DNA from 4 places in the Paenarthrobacter sp. CAP02 genome. Region 1 is predicted to be linked to each of the others. Evidence: riboswitches for the same ligand, from Rfam matches in the RefSeq annotation. Region 1 holds a riboswitch; each other region holds the start of a gene.
What was found. Region 1 has a riboswitch for cyclic di-AMP ahead of ABHM97_RS12650 (NlpC/P60 family protein). Riboswitches for the same ligand answer to the same signal wherever they lie in the genome.

Region 1 (4,205 bases):
TGGCCTTACCTATAAGTGACAGGTCCGGGGCACCCCACTTGGTCAGGGTCGGGGCAACAAGGGACCAGCCGCGCGGGTTGATGTTGGTGCCGTCGTTGCTCGGGCCGATGTGGAGCGTGAACTCAAGGATGGCGGCCAAAGCCGTCGATGCCACGATGCCGATCAGGATGGCGCCACGGACCTTGCGGACCACCAGTGCGATGGTCAGGATCAGGCCGAAGGCAAACACCAGCGTGGGCCAGCCGAGCAGTTTCCCGTCGACACCCAATCCCAGCGGAACGGTTGTGCCGGCGGCGTCAGGGATGCGGCGGACGAACCCTGCATTGACCAGGCCGATCAGTGCGATGAAGAGGCCGATGCCCACCACGATCGCTGTCTTGAGCGCCTCGGGTACGGCTTTGAACACGGCCGTACGGAAACCGGTGAGCACCAGGATCAGCATGGTCAGGCCCGAGAGGACCACCAGGCCCATCATGTCCGGCCAGGTCAGGCCCGGGTGCGAGGCGACGGTCACCGCTACGAACGCGTTAACGCCCAGGCCCGTGGCCACGGCGAACGGGTGCTTGGCCCAGGCGCCCATGAGGATGGTCAGGATGCCCGCAACGAATGCCGTGGTGGCCGCGACGGCGGTGAAGCCCAGCGACGCTCCGCTGGAATCCTGCCCGGAAAGGATCAAGGGGTTGAGGACCACGATGTAGCTCATGGCGAAGAAGGTTGCGAAGCCGCCTCGGATTTCCCGGGAGTATGTGGAGCCACGCTCGGAAATTTTGAAGTAGCGGTCGATGGCAGAACCTTGTTTAAGCATGAAGGACTCCGGGGATCGAGGGGAGTGTGCCCTCAAATCCTATGCCGTCGGATATGGGCCTCCTGACGATTCGCCTAGTCTGTAAGGAAGCCAACACTAGGAGAAACCGCCCCATGCGCACCATCCGCCCGCTTCTGGCCGCCGTCGTTGCCGCCCTGGCCTTCGCATCCGCCTTGCTGTTTTCCGCGGGCCCGGCCTCCGCGCACGACGTCGCCGAATCCACAGCGCCGGCCAACGGCTCCAGCGTGGCAGCTGTCCCGGCGTCGGTCTCCATCACGTTCAACAACCGGCCGCTGGCCATCGGATCGGGCGTGACGGTCACTGCGGGCGGCGAAAACTGGGCGGACGGACCCGTCGAAATCATCGACAACCAGGCGGTCCAGAAGATCCGCGAAGGCGCGCCGGCTGGCGAATACACCGTGGTTTGGCGGGTCGTCAGCTCCGATTCGCACCCCATCGAGGGCACCTTCACGTTCACGGCCGCTGCCGGAAGCGCGACGGCGACGAGCGGCACCGCGGGTGCCTCGCCGTCGTCGTCGGCACCTTCAAATACGGTTCCGACGGCGGGAACCGCAGCGCCCGGTACTGCCACCAGCACCCCGGCCGCGGACGCGTCCCAACCTTTCCCGTGGAGCATCGTGGGACTGGCCGTGGTTGCTGTGGGCCTTGTGATCTATCTCGCCGTTACCGCCCGGAAGAAACTCGCCGCCTCCAACGACTCAAATGCGGGAGATTCCGCGGAATAACAGGCTTTTCTACGTAGCTGCGAATATCTCGGATTGGTTACTGCGACACGCCAAAACCCCGGTTCTCGTTACTTAAATGTGACTTCGGCGAGATCATCGCGTACCGTAGAACCTGTGCCTGTTCCACGTAGCGGGCACTTCCGGCCTGATTGCCTAGCTCTGCCGCAGTCCGGAATCCGTTCGCAGACAAACCTTACGGCAGAGACGGGGAACCCAATTTAGGTCGCTTTCGAGCGTGCCTTGGGGTGAAGTCACGATGCTTCCGCTGAACAGCGGGGGATAGTGGCCGGGTGACTCCCATCCGAATCCGACAGCTAACCTCGCAGGCATCGGGAGAGGCTTTTTCATGTCTTCAAGCATTCTTCGCGGCCGTCGTAAGGCGGACAGCGTACGTCCTAATCCGTTCATCTCCATCTCCAAGGCAGTCGCCAGCAACGCTTCCGGCGCTGGCCGCCAGGCAGCTGTTATCGCAGCAGCTTCGGGCCTTGTCCTGACCGGCTCCATCGCAGCCCACGCAGCCGAAACCCCGGTTCAGCGTGACTCCAGCCCCGCCACGGTCGCCGAGACCGTTTCCGAGGCTCCCACCAAGGTTGTCACCGCCGCAGCTACGGCTACCGTCAACTTCGAGCGCCCTGCTGTTGCTTCCGTAGCAGCTCCGGTCATCGAGAAGCCGGCTCCCGTCGTTGAGGCACCTGTTGCCAAGAAGGCAGCAGTGGCTGCAACTGCAGCAGCCGCTCCTGTAGCAAAGGCTGCCGCGTCAGTTGCAGCCGCTCCGGCTGCCGCTGCTCCCGCAGCCGCTGCGCCGGCCGTCGGTGGAGTCAACGCCGCCATGGTTGCCTCGGCTTACGCCCAGATCGGCATCATGCAGGACTGCACCGCCATGGTGGAGCGGGCCCTCGGCTCCGCAGGTATCCCTGTTGGTGACCTCGCGCCCATGCAGTTCATGAACTACGGCAAGGTCGTCAGCAGCCCCCAGCCCGGCGACATGATCGTCCAGTCCGGCCACGTTGCAATCTACATCGGCAACGGCCAGGCCATCAGCGGTGGCATCAACGGCAACCAGACGGGTATCCACCCGATCAGCTGGTTGACCGCAACTGGTCCCATCACGTACGTACGCGCAGGCGCATAAGCCTCACGCTTCAGTTCAAAGGCCGGCATCTTCGAAGATTCATTCTTCGAGGGTGCCGGCCTTTGGCGTTAAGAAATGTGCGCAAAAGTTCCAGTGGCGGTGAAGCGGCCGTCCTAGGCGATGGCTACGCCGCTGCCGGCCATGCCGTTGCCTGCCGGTAGGGCCACCCTGGCGGAAATTGCCTGCCCCACGGCTTTGGCCTGCCGAAGGACTTCTTTGGGAGTCGGGGTAATGAGTTCTCCGACGCCTACAAGGTGCATCCCCACGGCACGCATTGCCGCGGCAAAATTCTGGCCAACGGCGATTCCAAGTTCTGCCAGCATCCGGCGCAGCTGGCTCTGGGCGCAGCGTGTCACCACGACGTGGTCGGCCAGCAGGACACCTTGGGCGGTGTGGACCGCCCACTGACGGGGAGTGGATTCGAGGGGGCCGGAAACGATCCTGCCCCGGAGGGTGCCCGATGCGGTGCTTCCGGTGGGGCCGTGCCCTATCTGCTGCGACGGGTCGGAGCCCAGGAAATCCAGGCGAACGGCACGGGTGGTGCTGCGAACGTCCAATTGATGGTTGGCGGCGTAGTTGCGCAGGTGGCGGAGAATCTCGCTGCGTTCCTGCATGGCGGGATCGGAGATGTCGCAGCGCTGGAGCATTCCAGTGTGGGTCGAAGGCCCGGTGGTTGAGAGCGACCCGAACCCGTCAACGACGATGGAGCCCACCCCGTAGCGGCTGAGCTCGCTGGCAACAGCCAGACCGGAGAGGCCGGCGCCGATAACCACTGTGGTGGTTCGTTCCGTGCCGGAATCAGGCGTGAGTGACACTGCTTGGTTCCTCCTTGACGTGTGTGCCCTGCGGCATCGCGTGGGATCGCGTCCGAGTTCCCCAAGCGGCCGCAAATTAACAGCCGGGGTGTGTCCTGAGACACGCTGCCCGGCTATTCAGTGACTCGAACACTACCGAACTTTTTCGGCCATGGGTAGCCTTCCCGGCGACGTGTTTTTCGTGTCCGCCAGCAGGCCGATCCCGTGCGTTTTGAACTGAGCCCGGACCGTTATGCACATAGCCCGAAGTCGCCTTGATTCGGTACTTCCGACCGAGAATAGTGGGCATTGGAAGGAGAGATTCCAAGTTTCTCCTACCCCGGCCATTGACATTTGGAGAGTCAGGGAATTCCGTGCAGAGAACCTCTGGCAGAATAGCCGGAACATCAAGCAGTAGGTGGAGAGGCGGGCCCAATGGACCAGCACGAAAGACACAATGAAGTGCCACGCGATGGCGAGGAATCGGCGGTTGCCCCCGGCGGCATCGTCGTGGGGGTGGACGGATCCGAGCACGGCCAGTGCGCCTTGGTCTGGGCAGCGCGTGAAGCAGAGCGTCGCCAGCTCCCCTTGCATATCGTCACGGCCTACTCGGTCCCCATTTTTGCCGCATCTGGTCTGGACGGAGGCTACGCCACCGTGGACGACTCCGTCATCCGCGAAGGCGCCGATGCAATCGTCAAGCAAGCCATGGATAAGGTTTCTGCCTA
Region 2 (4,205 bases), on a different contig from region 1:
CTGGCTACAGTGGCGGTCTTTTTCTGCCTTTGAACTCTGTAAACCGTGACGCGATGGCGGCGTTCATGTATCGGATGGCAGGCGAGCCTTCCTTCACCGCCCCTGATATCTCACCGTTCGCTGACCTCAAACCCAGCGACCAGTTCTATAAGGAAATAACCTGGCTCGCTCACCAGGGCATCAGCACAGGCTGGGATGAAGGCAGCGGAATCCACACTTACCGACCAGTACAAGCCGTCAACCGTGACGCCATGGCAGCGTTCCTCTACCGCTTCAGCGGCAAACCCGCGTTTGCCCCTCCTGTGTCGTCTCCTTTCCACGATGTCGCCACCGACAACCCCTTCTACAAAGAGATCACCTGGCTCGCGGCGCAGGGAATCTCCACAGGCTATGCCGACGCCACATTCCGGCCTGTCCAGCCCGTCAATCGCGACGCCATGGCAGCGTTCCTCTACCGCGAAGACACCTGGAACCTAACTCGCCGCTAGACGGGGGTTCAGCGTGATGATGGGCTCGCTACGCAACAAACGGCGGTAGAACCTCCCTGGCATGGTGGGCCTGCTGGTGGTGCTTTCCTTGTCCGTCAGGCTGATCCTGAACTTTCCTCGCCGGAAGAAGCGCGCCTAGGAACGCCTCAACCGCTGGCAGCTCCACCGGCCCATCCTTCGCCTGAAGGTGGCGGTCCGGCTGCTGGTGCAGTACCGGCCATGCCATCCGATCGGCGTTGCCGTACGGGGCAGCCGGGTGCTCACTTCACGGCCTTCTTGGCGGCGTCCAGGATTGCGTCGAGGGCGGTCCCACTGGATTGCGGATTCGTTCCGGCGGAGGGGTTCCCGGTGGGGCGCGGCTTGGGAGTGGCCGTCGACGTCGGGGTGGGTGTTGGCGTGGGCGTCGGGGTGGTGGTCGGCGCCGGCGTGGTTGTCGGGGCAGGAGATGGCGCCGTGGTGACTGTATCGGCGGGCACATCGGTGGGGGCCGGGGCAGGCTGCGTCGGGACTGCCGCGGAGGCGCCCGGCGCCGGGTTAGCCGCCGACGGCGCCGCCGAAGGAACCCAAACCGGGGCCGCAAGCGAGACGTGCGGGGCCGGAACCGACGACGGCGACACTTCAGATGGTGCCTCCGGGACGGTCGCCGGCTGACCGGCTGCCGATGAGGATGACGCTGTTGGTGCTGCCGACGAGGCCGACGGGGAGGACGCGGTGGAGTAGGAAGCCCGAGGCCCGGGCGCAGCCGAGCCCGAATCCCTGTCCCCACTGGCGCTCGCATCCTGGGCGGGGGTTTCATGGCCGAAGAACGGCAGCTCAAGGGCCTGGCCGAGGCCTCCGGCCGTGAGAACCAGTCCTACAGCGCCGGCAACAACGGCCATACGCTGGCTCATGTGCTTGACCGATGCGGCCTTTCGAAGCACGGCTTGGGGTTCGCGGTTGAACGACGACGAAGAGCCAAAGCCGGTCCTGGCTGGGACGGGAGTAGGTGCCGGCCCGGCAATGTCCAGGATGGGGATGGCTGCCGTGGCGGGCTCCGAGGGTGCGGCCAGCTGCGTGTCCGGCTTGGGTGCTGCCGACGGAACGATGGGAGTGGCGGCAGTGGGAGGGCCCGGTGTGGTCGACCGCGGTGCCGCGGCCTGGGCGGCCTGCACTGCGGGGATCGCGGCGGTGGCCGGTTCTGCGGGTTCGGCTTCAGCCCGGGCTGCCCTTTCCCGCTCCGCTGCCCGGGCGGCCGCGCGCGTGGTGGGCTGGGCAGCAGCGGCGGGTTCCGGCGTCGTACTTGGTGCCTGAGGCGCTGTTGTTGCTTCGGTGGCGGATCCGCTGGGTTCGGCCCGACGGCGTCCGGTTGGCTTGGTGCGCTCGCGTTCGATGAGGGCGCGGCGCGGCTGATCCATGGTTGGGGACATGGTGGTTGCCTCTCAACGCCTTCGAGGTTAGCTGTCGGGTTCGGACGAGGCCGTCCGGCCGCCAAAGCGGCTTCACCCCGAGGACTTGGAAAGTCCGGGAACTTGTGGGTCCCCCGCCTCTGCCGCGGGTCTGGCGGATCCCGGATTGCGGCAGAGCTCGGCGTCAATCCGGAAGCGGCCCAGCGGAGATACGGGTCGCCCTACGACGGTACATGAGCCGGAAAGTAAAGTCACATTAATGTAACGGACGGTAGGTCGGGCTAAACCGGAGGCTCCGGGCGCCTAGGCTTCGGGGCCGGTGCGGGAGCCGACAGCTCGTACTGGATCTTCGAGCACTGCCGCCAACACGGCCAAGATATCCACCGCCTGAGACTAGCTTCGGCGTCCGACGGCAGGGTAGACATTTCCTATGGACCTGCCAGTGATGCCGCCCGTCTCGCCCATGCTTGCCAAGTCAGTTCCGGACATCCCCGATGTGGGCCACTACGAGCCCAAGTGGGATGGCTTCCGGACCATCGTTTTCAAGGATGGGGACGAGGTCATCCTGGGCAGCCGCAACGAGAAGCCCATGACGCGCTACTTTCCCGAGCTGGTTGAGGCGCTGAGGAAGAACCTCCCGGAGAAGTGTGTGATCGACGGTGAGATCGTCCTGATCGAGGGCAACAGGTTGGAGTTCGAAGTCCTCCAGCAGCGGATCCACCCCGCGGACAGCCGGGTCAGGATGCTCGCCGAGAAAACGCCGGCTTCCATGGTCGCGTTCGACATTCTTGCCTTGGGCGAGGAAGACCTGATGGGCAAGCCGTTCTCTGAGCGCCGGGCCATCCTTGAGTCCGCCTTGGCCAAGGCCGAACCGCCCGTCTATGTGACTCCGGCGGTAACAGACCTTGAGCGGGCCAAGGAATGGTTCGTGCAGTTGGAGGGCGCCGGCTTGGACGGGGTCCTCTCCAAGCCGCTGGATGGAACCTACCAACCCAATAAGCGCGTGATGTTCAAGACCAAGCATGTTCGGACCGCGGACTGTGTGGTGGCCGGGTTCCGTTGGCACAAAACTGCGAAGGTGGTGGGTTCCATGTTGTTGGGGCTCTACGACGACGCCGGTCGGCTGCACCACGTGGGGGTGGTGGCATCGTTCCCCATGGCCAAGCGGGAAGCACTGGTTGCCGAGCTTGAGCCCTACCAGGTGGACCTCGCTGATCACCCGTGGGGCGAGTGGGCCAAGCAGGACGAGGCGGCCGGTGGTTCACGGATGCCTGGTGCCCAAAGCAGGTGGAGCGGGGGCAAGGACTTTTCGTTTGTGCCACTGCGCCCCGAGCTCGTGATCGAAGTGGCGTACGACTACATGGAGGGCGACAGGTTCCGCCACACCACGCAGTTCCGCCGCTGGAGGCCGGACCGGACTCCGGAGAGCTGCACGTACGCGCAACTGGAGGAGCCTGCCGATTACGACCTCGGGGAGATCCTGAGCCTGCCGTAGCGCGTTGCCACCCCGCTGTTACGTTGTTGGCCCGCAACGTAACAGCGGGGTAGCGGCGAAATTACTCTTCGTGTCCTTGGTCGCTGCTCATGCTGCCTTCGGCCGGCGGCGTTTCGCCCGGGGGTACCCCTCCGCCCGGCTCCAATCCCGTGACGTTGCCGTCCAGGGGATCAGGGTTGGCCGAGGCGGCGGGATCGTCGTCCTCGTCCTGGCGCATGTCCGGGTCTTCGTGGATGCTGTCCGCATCGGCGGTGGTGTCGAAGGGGTCGGTCGCGCCGCTCACGCCGAAGGTCTGGGGATCGTCTTCCGGGTCATAGCTGGTCATGGTCAAACCCTTTCGTAAGCAGACTTACTATTCGCTTGCCTGGCCAGCCTAGCGCGATCCCGCCGGAGCCAACAAGGGGCACCCAACCCCGGGCTCCGGCGTCGTGCTCCGGCGCCTAACTGTGCTGTGCGGCCTAACTCCGCTGTGTGGTCGCGGCGACGAAGCTGCGGATGGCGTCCGCCACCGCTTGCGGCCGCATATGCTGCGCTACGTGCCCCACTCCGGGAATCTCCACCAGGCGTCCTCGGTCCACGGTTCGGGAGAGCCGGAGCGACCAGTCGGGGCCTGCCACCTGGTCCCGGCTTCCGCGCAGGACCAGCACGGGCACCTTGATGCCGGCCAGCCGCTTTTCGGTGGGATAGGCCATCATCACCGGGAGTTCGGTGAGGTACCAGCGGAGCCCGCAGCGGAAGTAGTCGGAGACGACGATCCAATTGGACGAGGGACTCTCTCGCAGGACGCCGTCCAAGGTAAGCGCCAGCGATTGCCGGAGGATACTCTTGTGCCTCGAG
Region 3 (4,205 bases), on a different contig from region 1:
GTCCATGACGAAGCGTGCCGTTGGGAACACGTGATGAGTGAGCGGGTTGAACGCCGGCTCTACGAACTCCTTGAACACCCCACCGAGTCGCCCTACGGCAATCCGATTCCAGGACTCGAAGCCCTGGGCGGTCTGCCGACGCAGACCATTCCGCGGCTCGACATCAACCTGCTGCAGGCCATGGATGGCTACGCCGCCGATTCCCGCGTGGTGGTCAGCCGGCTTGCCGAGCCCATCCAGGTGGAGCCCGAACTCCTCACCCAGCTGGACGAGGGCGGAATCCGTCCCGGGGCAGCGGTGTCATTGGAACGCGTCGGCGAGTACATTTCTGTCCGGGTTCCCGGCATCGAGGGAGCGCTTGAGCTTCCGCCTGAAGTTGCGGCCCACGTGTTCGTCTCCCTGGGCTGACCTCCCTTCGGGGCGCCGCCTCCTCGGGGATGCCGTGTCAAACCTCACTTTTGTGCCCTGCGGGACAATGTGACCTGCGGTTTTTCGGGATTGATGATATGGGAGTGCGTCGTCCTGTTGATAACGAATTTATTACTGCAGGCTTTAATCGCCTATAGTTATCTACTAGCGCCGATACCAAAGCGTTACCTGATCCGGAGCCGAGCTCTGCCAGCGGATCAGGTGTGCCATCCACCACTGGCAGAGGCGGGGGAACCACAAGCGGCTGTCTAAAGAAGCAGCCTTGGGGTGAAGTCCGCAGCAGAAGTGCCCATTTACGCAAGTCCCTCCTTGGATACCTGTGTGCCATGAGCGCTTCGTGCGGACCGGGTCTTTGAACTCTCTGACCCGAATCCGACAGCTAACTTCGCAGGCTTTCCAGAGAGGAACAGAGTTTGACATCGCAGAACGTCAGGGGTCGTCGCCGCGCGACCGGCCCCGCTGTTGAGCTGCGGCCAGCCCGCGCAACAATGGAGGTCCGGCCCCGTGACACTGAGCGCCAAGTCCGCCGCCGTAAGAGCCCATTGCGCCAGGTTGCCGATTTCGCCGCAGCCAGTGGTGTCGGCCAGAAAGCCGGAGTAGCCCTCGCTGCCACCGGTTTGGCGCTGACTGTCGGACTGCCGGCCACAAGCCCAGTGATGGCAACGTCGGAGTCGGGCCAGACCGAGTCCGCCCTCGCCGTTTCCGGCGGCAGCCAGCCAGAGGTTTCCGCAGCCGCATCGGCAAAAATCGACTTCAGCCGCGCCGCCGTCGCAACCGCAGCTGACCCCGACGGCAAGCTGAAGCAATTGCTCAGCGCCCAGTCGGTCGGCAGCATCCAGCGCGCCTCGTCCGTAGGCACGCTTGCCAGCCCCTTGGACAGCCTGGTCACGGCCTCGCCGTTCGGCTACCGGGTCAGCCCCCTCACGGGCGGCACGGGCGACTTCCACCGCGGCCAGGACTTCGTTGCCCAGTGCGGCACCGCAGTGCATGCGGCTGCCACGGGCAAAGTCACTTTCGCCGGATGGCACGAGTATGGCGGAGGCAACCGCGTGGTAGTGGACCACGGCAACGGCCTCGAGACCACCTATAACCACCTGTCGTCTTTCAACGTCAAGGTCGGCCAGACCGTCACCCGTGGCGATACTGTCGCGTTGAGCGGCACCACGGGCGCTTCCACGGGCTGCCACCTCCACTTCGAGGTCCAGGTCAACGGAGAAGTTGTCGACCCCATGGGCTGGCTCTAAGCCAGTTGATGGTCGCCTCTCGCATTTTGCGACACCCCGTGACCTGAATGTGACATTCGCGTTCAACTGTTGTACCGTACAAAGCGCATCGGCTTTTTAGGGGGCCGGTGCACTTGAGTGGATTGCCTAGCTCTGCCACCACTCAAGGTCCGTTCGCATAAATCGTCTGGCAGGGGCGGGGGAACCACTTTTGGTCTTCGATAGAAGGCCTTGGGGTTAAGTCGCAAAAGCTTCCTTGAAGCAACGCGGCCGGATGACTCCCATCCGAATCCGACAGCTCACCTCGCAGGCATTGGGAGAGGCTACCTACGTGTCATCACGCACTACCCCTGCGCGCCACCGCGCTGAAACGGTTCGTACGAACCCCTTGAACACTCTTTCCAAGGCTGTTTCGTCCAACGCCGGTTCGGTTGGCCGTCAGGCCGTCGTCCTGGCAGCAGCTTCGGGCCTTGTCCTTACCGCCGGTCTTCCGGCTACGGCAGCTGATACGGACATCTCCAAGTCGGAAGCCTCCAGCACCCAGCAGATGGTGGCAACCGCCGTCGTCACTGCAGAGCCAACCGCCACCGTGGCCTTCGAGAGCCCGGTCGTGGCCACCAAGGAAGCCCCCAAGGTTGTCCAGCGTGCATCGCAGGTCACCCAGCGCGCCGCTGGTAGCCAGGACGCCGCAGCTGCGGTCACCGCAAAGTCCTCCGAGGTTACGGACGGTGCTGCAAGCGCTGCTGCTTCGGGCCTCGCCGCCATTGCCTACACCGGTATCGGTCACCCCTACGTATGGGGCGGCACCACCCCCAACGGCTGGGACTGCTCCGGCTTCACCCAGTGGGTCTACGCGCAGGCCGGCATCAGCATCCCCCGCGTCAACGCCTGGACGGCCATGAAGCCCACCAGCAACCCCCAGCCCGGTGACCTCGTCATGCAGAACGGCGGAGCCCACGTCGGCATCTACGTCGGCAACGGCATGATGATCAGCGCACTGAACCCGAGCCAGGGCACCCTCCTGCACTCGGCAGCCTCCACGGGCACCTCTTCCTTCTTCACCCTTCGCTAGAAAACATCCGGTTCGTGGCCGGCCAGCATGCCCCCAAGTGCTGGCCGCCCATTACCCGCGTGTAACCCCACTGCACGCGGATACGAAAAGAGAAAATCATGACCAGTGCAAACAAGGTTGCACGGCATCGCGCTGAGGCCCCCAAGACCAGCTCGCTTGCCATCATCGCCAAGGCTGTCGGCGGCAACGCCGGTACTGTGGGCCGCCAGGCCGCCGTCATCGCAGCGGCTTCCGGTCTGGTCCTGACCAGCGGTGTCGCGGCCAACGCCGCCGAAACCAACGTTGACCGTGAATCCACCGCGACGTCCACCCTCGATGTCCAGGCAGTGGTCCAGTCGACCATCGCTGCGGACTCCACGGTAGCCATCTCCTACGAACGGCCCGTCGTCACCACGGTTGAAGCTCCGGCTCCCGTGGAGAAGAAGGCTCCCGCCAAGGCAGAAGCCAAGGCCACGGAGAGCGCCAACACGGCTGCTTCCACCGGCAACGCGACGCTTGCCGTCAACAGCTCGGCTACGGCTGCCAAGGCTCCGGCAGCTTCCAGCGGCCTCGGTGCAGCTATCGCCGCCGCAGCGTACGCCCAGCTCGGCGTGACCCAGGACTGCACCATGCTGGTGACCAACTCCCTGGCAGCCGTGGGCATCCACTTCCATGACTGGCCGGCCGGGTACCTCTCCTTGGGCCGTACGGTCAGTGCTGCAGAAGCCCAGCCGGGCGACCTCGCCTACTACGCCAACGGCGGTTTGGCCGGACAGGCCCACATCGCTGTCTACGTCGGCAACGGCATGGCAGTGCACGGTGGATGGAACGGATCCACCACAGCATTGTTCAGCGTAAACGTTGGCTCCGGCCCGGTTTTCATCCGCGTCAACGGCTAATAACGTACCTTTTGGAACACCCCGCAGGCTCCGGCCGGCGGGGTGTTCCGCTTTAACCACGCATGAACATTTGCCGACACCGCACGGGAAACGACAGAAAGATTCGTTGATACGGCATATAAGTGCTTACCCTTATCTTGTCGATCCACAGCCCGTACATGCAGAGGGCAGCCGGCCCTCGTGCCCCTGACGGGTGCGGCCGTGAAGAGGTACGTGCATGCGCACACTCGTTCTGAATGCTGGATATGAACCGCTGGCGGTAATAACATTCCGCCGGGCGCTGGTCCTTGTGCTGACTGGGAAAGCGAGCGTAGTGGCCGAAGGCGACGAGCCTGTCGTCGGGCCACAGGAGATTCTCGGACGACCATCCGTGATCCTCCTCAACCGCTACATCCGTCCCAAGTACAACAGGATCACCGCCGTGAGCCGCCGGGGCGTCCTTCGCCGCGACGGCCACCGCTGCGCCTACTGCGGGAAGACAGCGCACACCATAGACCACGTCCACCCCAAATCCAGGGGCGGCGCGGATTCCTGGGAAAACCTGGTTGCGGCGTGCTTGAAATGCAACAACGCCAAGAGTGACCACACGCTGGCTGAGATGGG
Region 4 (4,205 bases), on a different contig from region 1:
CTATCTCCGCAAGAAGATCGAGGCGAAACACCCGCCAATGATCCATACCGTTCGCGGAGCCGGCTACGTCATCAAACCTGCGGACTAAGCCTTGAGCGCACTCTCCGGGGTTGCCAGAAGCCAGCAGCGCAATTGGCTCAATCCCTCCACCTGGCATTTGCGCACCCGCCTGGTCCTGGTGGCGATGGCTTTGCTGGTGGCCATTTGCGGCGCGGTCGGGGTGGTCAGCTACGCCTCGATGGATATGGTCTTCAACAAGCAGCTCGACAGGCAGCTGGAGCAGGCCTCGCTCCGCGCAGACGTATTCGGCAGACCGCCGTCGAGCTTTCCAAACTCCCCGACAGGACGCCCGGACCCGCTGGAGGCCCGCGGCCAGGCGGCCGGCACGCTGAGCGCCCGTATCGACGGCTCAACGGTGCGCAGCTCCGGGTTGATCGACGCGCGGGGCAATCGCGTCTCCTTGTCCGCAGACGATGAGCAGGTCCTGCTCGCGCTGCCGACAGGTAACGGCCCGGTTGACCGTTCGCTGTCCAACGGCGACTACCGGCTCATGGCCGTGAAGACCAATTACGGCGACGTGATCGTCACTGGCCTGCCGCTCGCGGACAAGCAGACCGCCGAGGCTTCGCTGGTCTGGACCATGGTTCTGGTGTCACTGGGCGGCCTGGTGGTGATCGGCCTTGTGGGGACCGTGATCATCCGTCGCACCATGCGGCCCCTGGAGCAGCTTTCCGATGTCGCCACCAAGGTTTCGCGGCTGCCTCTCGACGCCGGTGAAGTGGCACTTGCGGTGCGTGTCCCGCCGTCGGCCTCCCATCCCGGGACCGAAGTGGGGAGCGTGGGCCACGCCCTGAACCAGATGCTGAACAACGTCTCCAGTGCGTTGGAGGCCCGTCAGGAGAGCGAGACCAAAGTGAGGCAGTTCGTTGCCGATGCCTCGCACGAACTGCGGACGCCGCTGACCGCCATCCGTGGCTACACCGAGCTGCTTCGGATGACCGAGACCTTTACGGACGACGGCAGGAAGTCCTTGGCACGGGTTCAAAGCCAGTCCGAACGCATGACTACGCTGGTGGAGGACCTGCTGTTGCTGGCGAGGTTGGACGAGGGCCAGCCGGTGAAGGTCACGGACGTGGACCTGACCCAGTTGGTGATCGAGACCGTGAGTGACGAAAAAGTCATGGCACCGGACCACATCTGGCAACTGCAGCTCCCCGGGGAGCCCGTCACCGTACGCGGCGATGCCACGCAATTGCACCAAGTGCTGGCGAACCTGCTCTCGAATGCCCGCAAACACACCGACCCGGGAACAACCGTGGTCACTGGAGTCATGCTCTCCGCGGATGGCAGCGCAGTGGTGACCGTGACCGACAACGGTCCTGGCATCCCGCAGGAATTCCAGAGCCGCATCTTCTCCCGTTTTGCCCGTGCCGACGCGGCGAGATCGGGCTCCGAAGGGACCTCGGGGTTGGGCTTGTCGATAGTGGAATCCATCGTTGCAGCGCACGGCGGAAGCGTCGAAGTGACGTCCAAGCCGGGGCGCACCGAGTTCGCCCTGCGGCTGCCTACAGCCACCACCGAACGCCTGTAAAGAATCCGGCAAGACGACTCACCGACTTCGTGATCTCTGTTACCTAAATGTGACTTCTGCGGAAACCTCCTGTACCGTCGAAAGGGTGGGTTGCCCCTAACCGGCCCACATCCGGGATGCGCCGAGCTCTGCCACTTCCCGGAGTCCGATCTTTCACCGAGGCAGAGACGGGGGACCCAGAGTCTCCGGGCCCAGGCATTTTGCCGGCCCTTGGGGTGAAGCCGCAGCGTGATGCGCGGCCGGATGACCTCATCCGAACCCGACAGCTAACTCCGCAGGCGCTGAGAGGTAATCACAAATGTCTGAATTTAACGATCAGACGCGCCCTTCCGCGCGTCACCGCGACCAGAACGACACCCAGTTGACCAAGTCGCAGACCGTCCTCAAAAAGGCCGCCCGTGAGGGCAAGTCCGGCAAGCGCATGCCTGTTGTAGCGGGCGTCATCGCCGCTGCACTGGGCGTTGCATCGCTCGGTACCGCCGCCAACGCAGCCTTGAACCTCCCCGAGGCAAGCCGTGTAGCCGGCACCCAGGCCGCTGCACAGGTCAGCACCAACAAGTCCGCTGAAGTTTCCGCTTCGATGGACGCCGCAGCTGCCAAGGGTGCAGCCGACCGGGCTGCTGCAGACAAGGCCGCAGCCGACAAGGCCGCAGCCGACAAGCTCGCCGCTGATCAGGCCGCTGCCGCGCAGGCTGCCGCCGACAAGGCAGCTGCCGATCAAGCCGCTGCCGAGAAGGCTGCCGCCGACAAGGCAGCTGCTGACGCTGCCGCCAAGCAGGCCGCCGACGCTGCTGCTGCCGCCGCTGCCCAGGCTGCAGCCGCTGCTGCCGCCCCGAAGGCAGTGGACGATCCCGCCGGTGCGAAGGCCTACGCCGCCAGCATCCTTGGCAGCTACGGCTGGGGCGCGGGCGAAATGACCGCCCTGAACACGCTGTGGGAGAAGGAATCAGGATGGCGGACCACTGCCACCAACGCTTCCAGCGGTGCGTACGGTATTGTCCAGTCGCTTCCGGCCGGCAAGATGGCTTCTGCCGGTGCGGACTGGCAGACCAACTACCAGACCCAGATCAAGTGGGGCCTGAACTACATCAAGGAACGCTACGGATCCCCGTCGGCTGCTCTGGCCTTCCACTTGGCCAACAACTGGTACTAAGCCAAGAGCTTTCCCGAAAAGCCGCTCCCGTTCCGGGGGCGGCTTTTCGCGTTCCCGGAACGGGAGACTTACACAGTCGCGTCACAGCTTCCGCCTAAAGCACTCACAATCGGCGGCCTCACTGTGAATGCATGACGCTCATAGATCCCGCCACCAGTGCGCTGCCGAACCCCGCCCATGCGGGGACCTTCGCCGCTCCTGCCTTGCCTTACCGGCAGCCGCGGCGCTTTCCCGTGGACACGCGGACCACGGTCCCTGTCCTGGACGTCACCATTCCCGTCCACAACGAAGAGACCGACCTCGAGGAATGCCTGCGCCGCTTGCACGGGCACTTGGTGGAGACGTTCCCGCATACGTTCCGCATCACGGTCGCGGACAATGCGAGCACGGACAACACCTTGAAGATCGCCGAGCGCCTGGCCCGTGAACTCCCCGAAATCGGCGTCATGCGCTTCGAGGAGAAAGGCCGGGGCAACGCCCTCCGCCAGGTCTGGCTCGCCTCGCCGTCCCCGGTGCTCGCCTACATGGACGTGGACCTCTCCACTGATCTTGCCGCCCTGGCACCCCTGCTGGCTCCCCTGATTTCCGGCCATTCGGACCTTGCCATCGGGACGCGGCTCTCCCGCAACTCCCGTGTTGTCCGCGGGCCCAAGCGCGAGTTCGTCTCCCGCAGCTACAACGTCCTCCTGCATACGCTCATGGGCGCCCGGTTCTCTGATGCCCAATGCGGTTTCAAGGCCATCCGGGCAGACGTCGCCCACAGGATCCTCCCCCACACCCTGGACAACGCCTGGTTCTTCGACACCGAACTCCTGGTCCTGGCCGAGCGCTGCGGCCTCCGCGTCCATGAAGTCCCCGTCGACTGGACGGACGATCCCAACTCAAGTGTCGACGTCGTACGAACCGCCCTGGCCGACCTCCGCGGAATGGCGCGCCTGACGCGCGACCTCGTCACCGGGCGCATCCCTGTCCCCGAACTGCGCGCGGCCTTGGCCCGCGGCCCATTGCCGGCCTCGTCGCGAACATCGGAATCGACCCCACGCGCCAGCCTGTTCGGGCAACTGGTGCGCTTTGCGGCGATCGGCGCGGCGTCCACAGTGGCCTACCTGCTGATCTTCCTGCTGTGCCGGGGATTCATGGACCCGCAGCTCGCCAACTTCCTGGCCCTGATCGTGACAGCCGTCGCCAACACAGCCGCCAACCGGCGCTTCACGTTCGGCATCCAGGGCGGCAGCCACGCCCGCCACCACTTTGAAGGCTTGATTGTTTTCAGCATCGGCCTGGCACTCACCTCGGGCGCGCTGGCCCTGGTGCACGGAACCACGACGCCGGACCGCTGGCTTGAGGTGGCAACGGTAGTTGGCGCGAACCTCGCCGCGACCGTGGCCCGCTTCCTGTTGTTCCGCCTGTGGGTGTTCCGCCGACCCGCCACACCAGCCCCTCAAACCGAGGGTTCCGACA

Region 2: it holds a riboswitch for cyclic di-AMP, as region 1 does, so the genes downstream of both, ABHM97_RS00895 (hypothetical protein) here and ABHM97_RS12650 (NlpC/P60 family protein) in region 1, are expected to answer to the same signal.
Region 3: it holds a riboswitch for cyclic di-AMP, as region 1 does, so the genes downstream of both, ABHM97_RS05380 (C40 family peptidase) here and ABHM97_RS12650 (NlpC/P60 family protein) in region 1, are expected to answer to the same signal.
Region 4: it holds a riboswitch for cyclic di-AMP, as region 1 does, so the genes downstream of both, ABHM97_RS10380 (aggregation-promoting factor C-terminal-like domain-containing protein) here and ABHM97_RS12650 (NlpC/P60 family protein) in region 1, are expected to answer to the same signal.

The regions. Positions count from the first base shown of each region.
Region 1 is NZ_JBEEII010000006.1:211,943-216,147, forward strand. Features, by position in the region: gene ABHM97_RS12640 (NCS2 family permease) at 1-805, opposite strand, end outside; gene ABHM97_RS12645 (copper resistance CopC family protein) at 919-1,551, shown strand; cyclic di-AMP (ydaO/yuaA leader) riboswitch at 1,726-1,894, shown strand; gene ABHM97_RS12650 (NlpC/P60 family protein) at 1,898-2,683, shown strand; gene ABHM97_RS12655 (NAD(P)/FAD-dependent oxidoreductase) at 2,797-3,498, opposite strand; gene ABHM97_RS12660 (universal stress protein) at 3,913-4,205, shown strand, end outside.
Region 2 is NZ_JBEEII010000001.1:175,814-180,018, reverse strand. Features, by position in the region: gene ABHM97_RS00900 (S-layer homology domain-containing protein) at 1-488, shown strand, start outside; gene ABHM97_RS00895 (hypothetical protein) at 749-1,894, opposite strand; cyclic di-AMP (ydaO/yuaA leader) riboswitch at 1,897-2,040, opposite strand; gene ABHM97_RS00890 (ATP-dependent DNA ligase) at 2,304-3,368, shown strand; gene ABHM97_RS00885 (DUF6480 family protein) at 3,430-3,693, opposite strand; gene ABHM97_RS00880 (alpha/beta fold hydrolase) at 3,827-4,205, opposite strand, start outside.
Region 3 is NZ_JBEEII010000002.1:549,018-553,222, reverse strand. Features, by position in the region: gene ABHM97_RS05390 (iron-dependent transcriptional repressor DtxR) at 1-408, shown strand, start outside; cyclic di-AMP (ydaO/yuaA leader) riboswitch at 624-838, shown strand; gene ABHM97_RS05385 (M23 family metallopeptidase) at 843-1,673, shown strand; cyclic di-AMP (ydaO/yuaA leader) riboswitch at 1,818-1,979, shown strand; gene ABHM97_RS05380 (C40 family peptidase) at 1,984-2,724, shown strand; gene ABHM97_RS05375 (NlpC/P60 family protein) at 2,823-3,602, shown strand; gene ABHM97_RS05370 (HNH endonuclease) at 3,820-4,205, shown strand, end outside.
Region 4 is NZ_JBEEII010000005.1:97,431-101,635, forward strand. Features, by position in the region: gene ABHM97_RS10370 (response regulator transcription factor) at 1-88, shown strand, start outside; gene ABHM97_RS10375 (sensor histidine kinase) at 92-1,591, shown strand; cyclic di-AMP (ydaO/yuaA leader) riboswitch at 1,725-1,884, shown strand; gene ABHM97_RS10380 (aggregation-promoting factor C-terminal-like domain-containing protein) at 1,890-2,744, shown strand; gene ABHM97_RS10385 (glycosyltransferase) at 2,876-4,205, shown strand, end outside.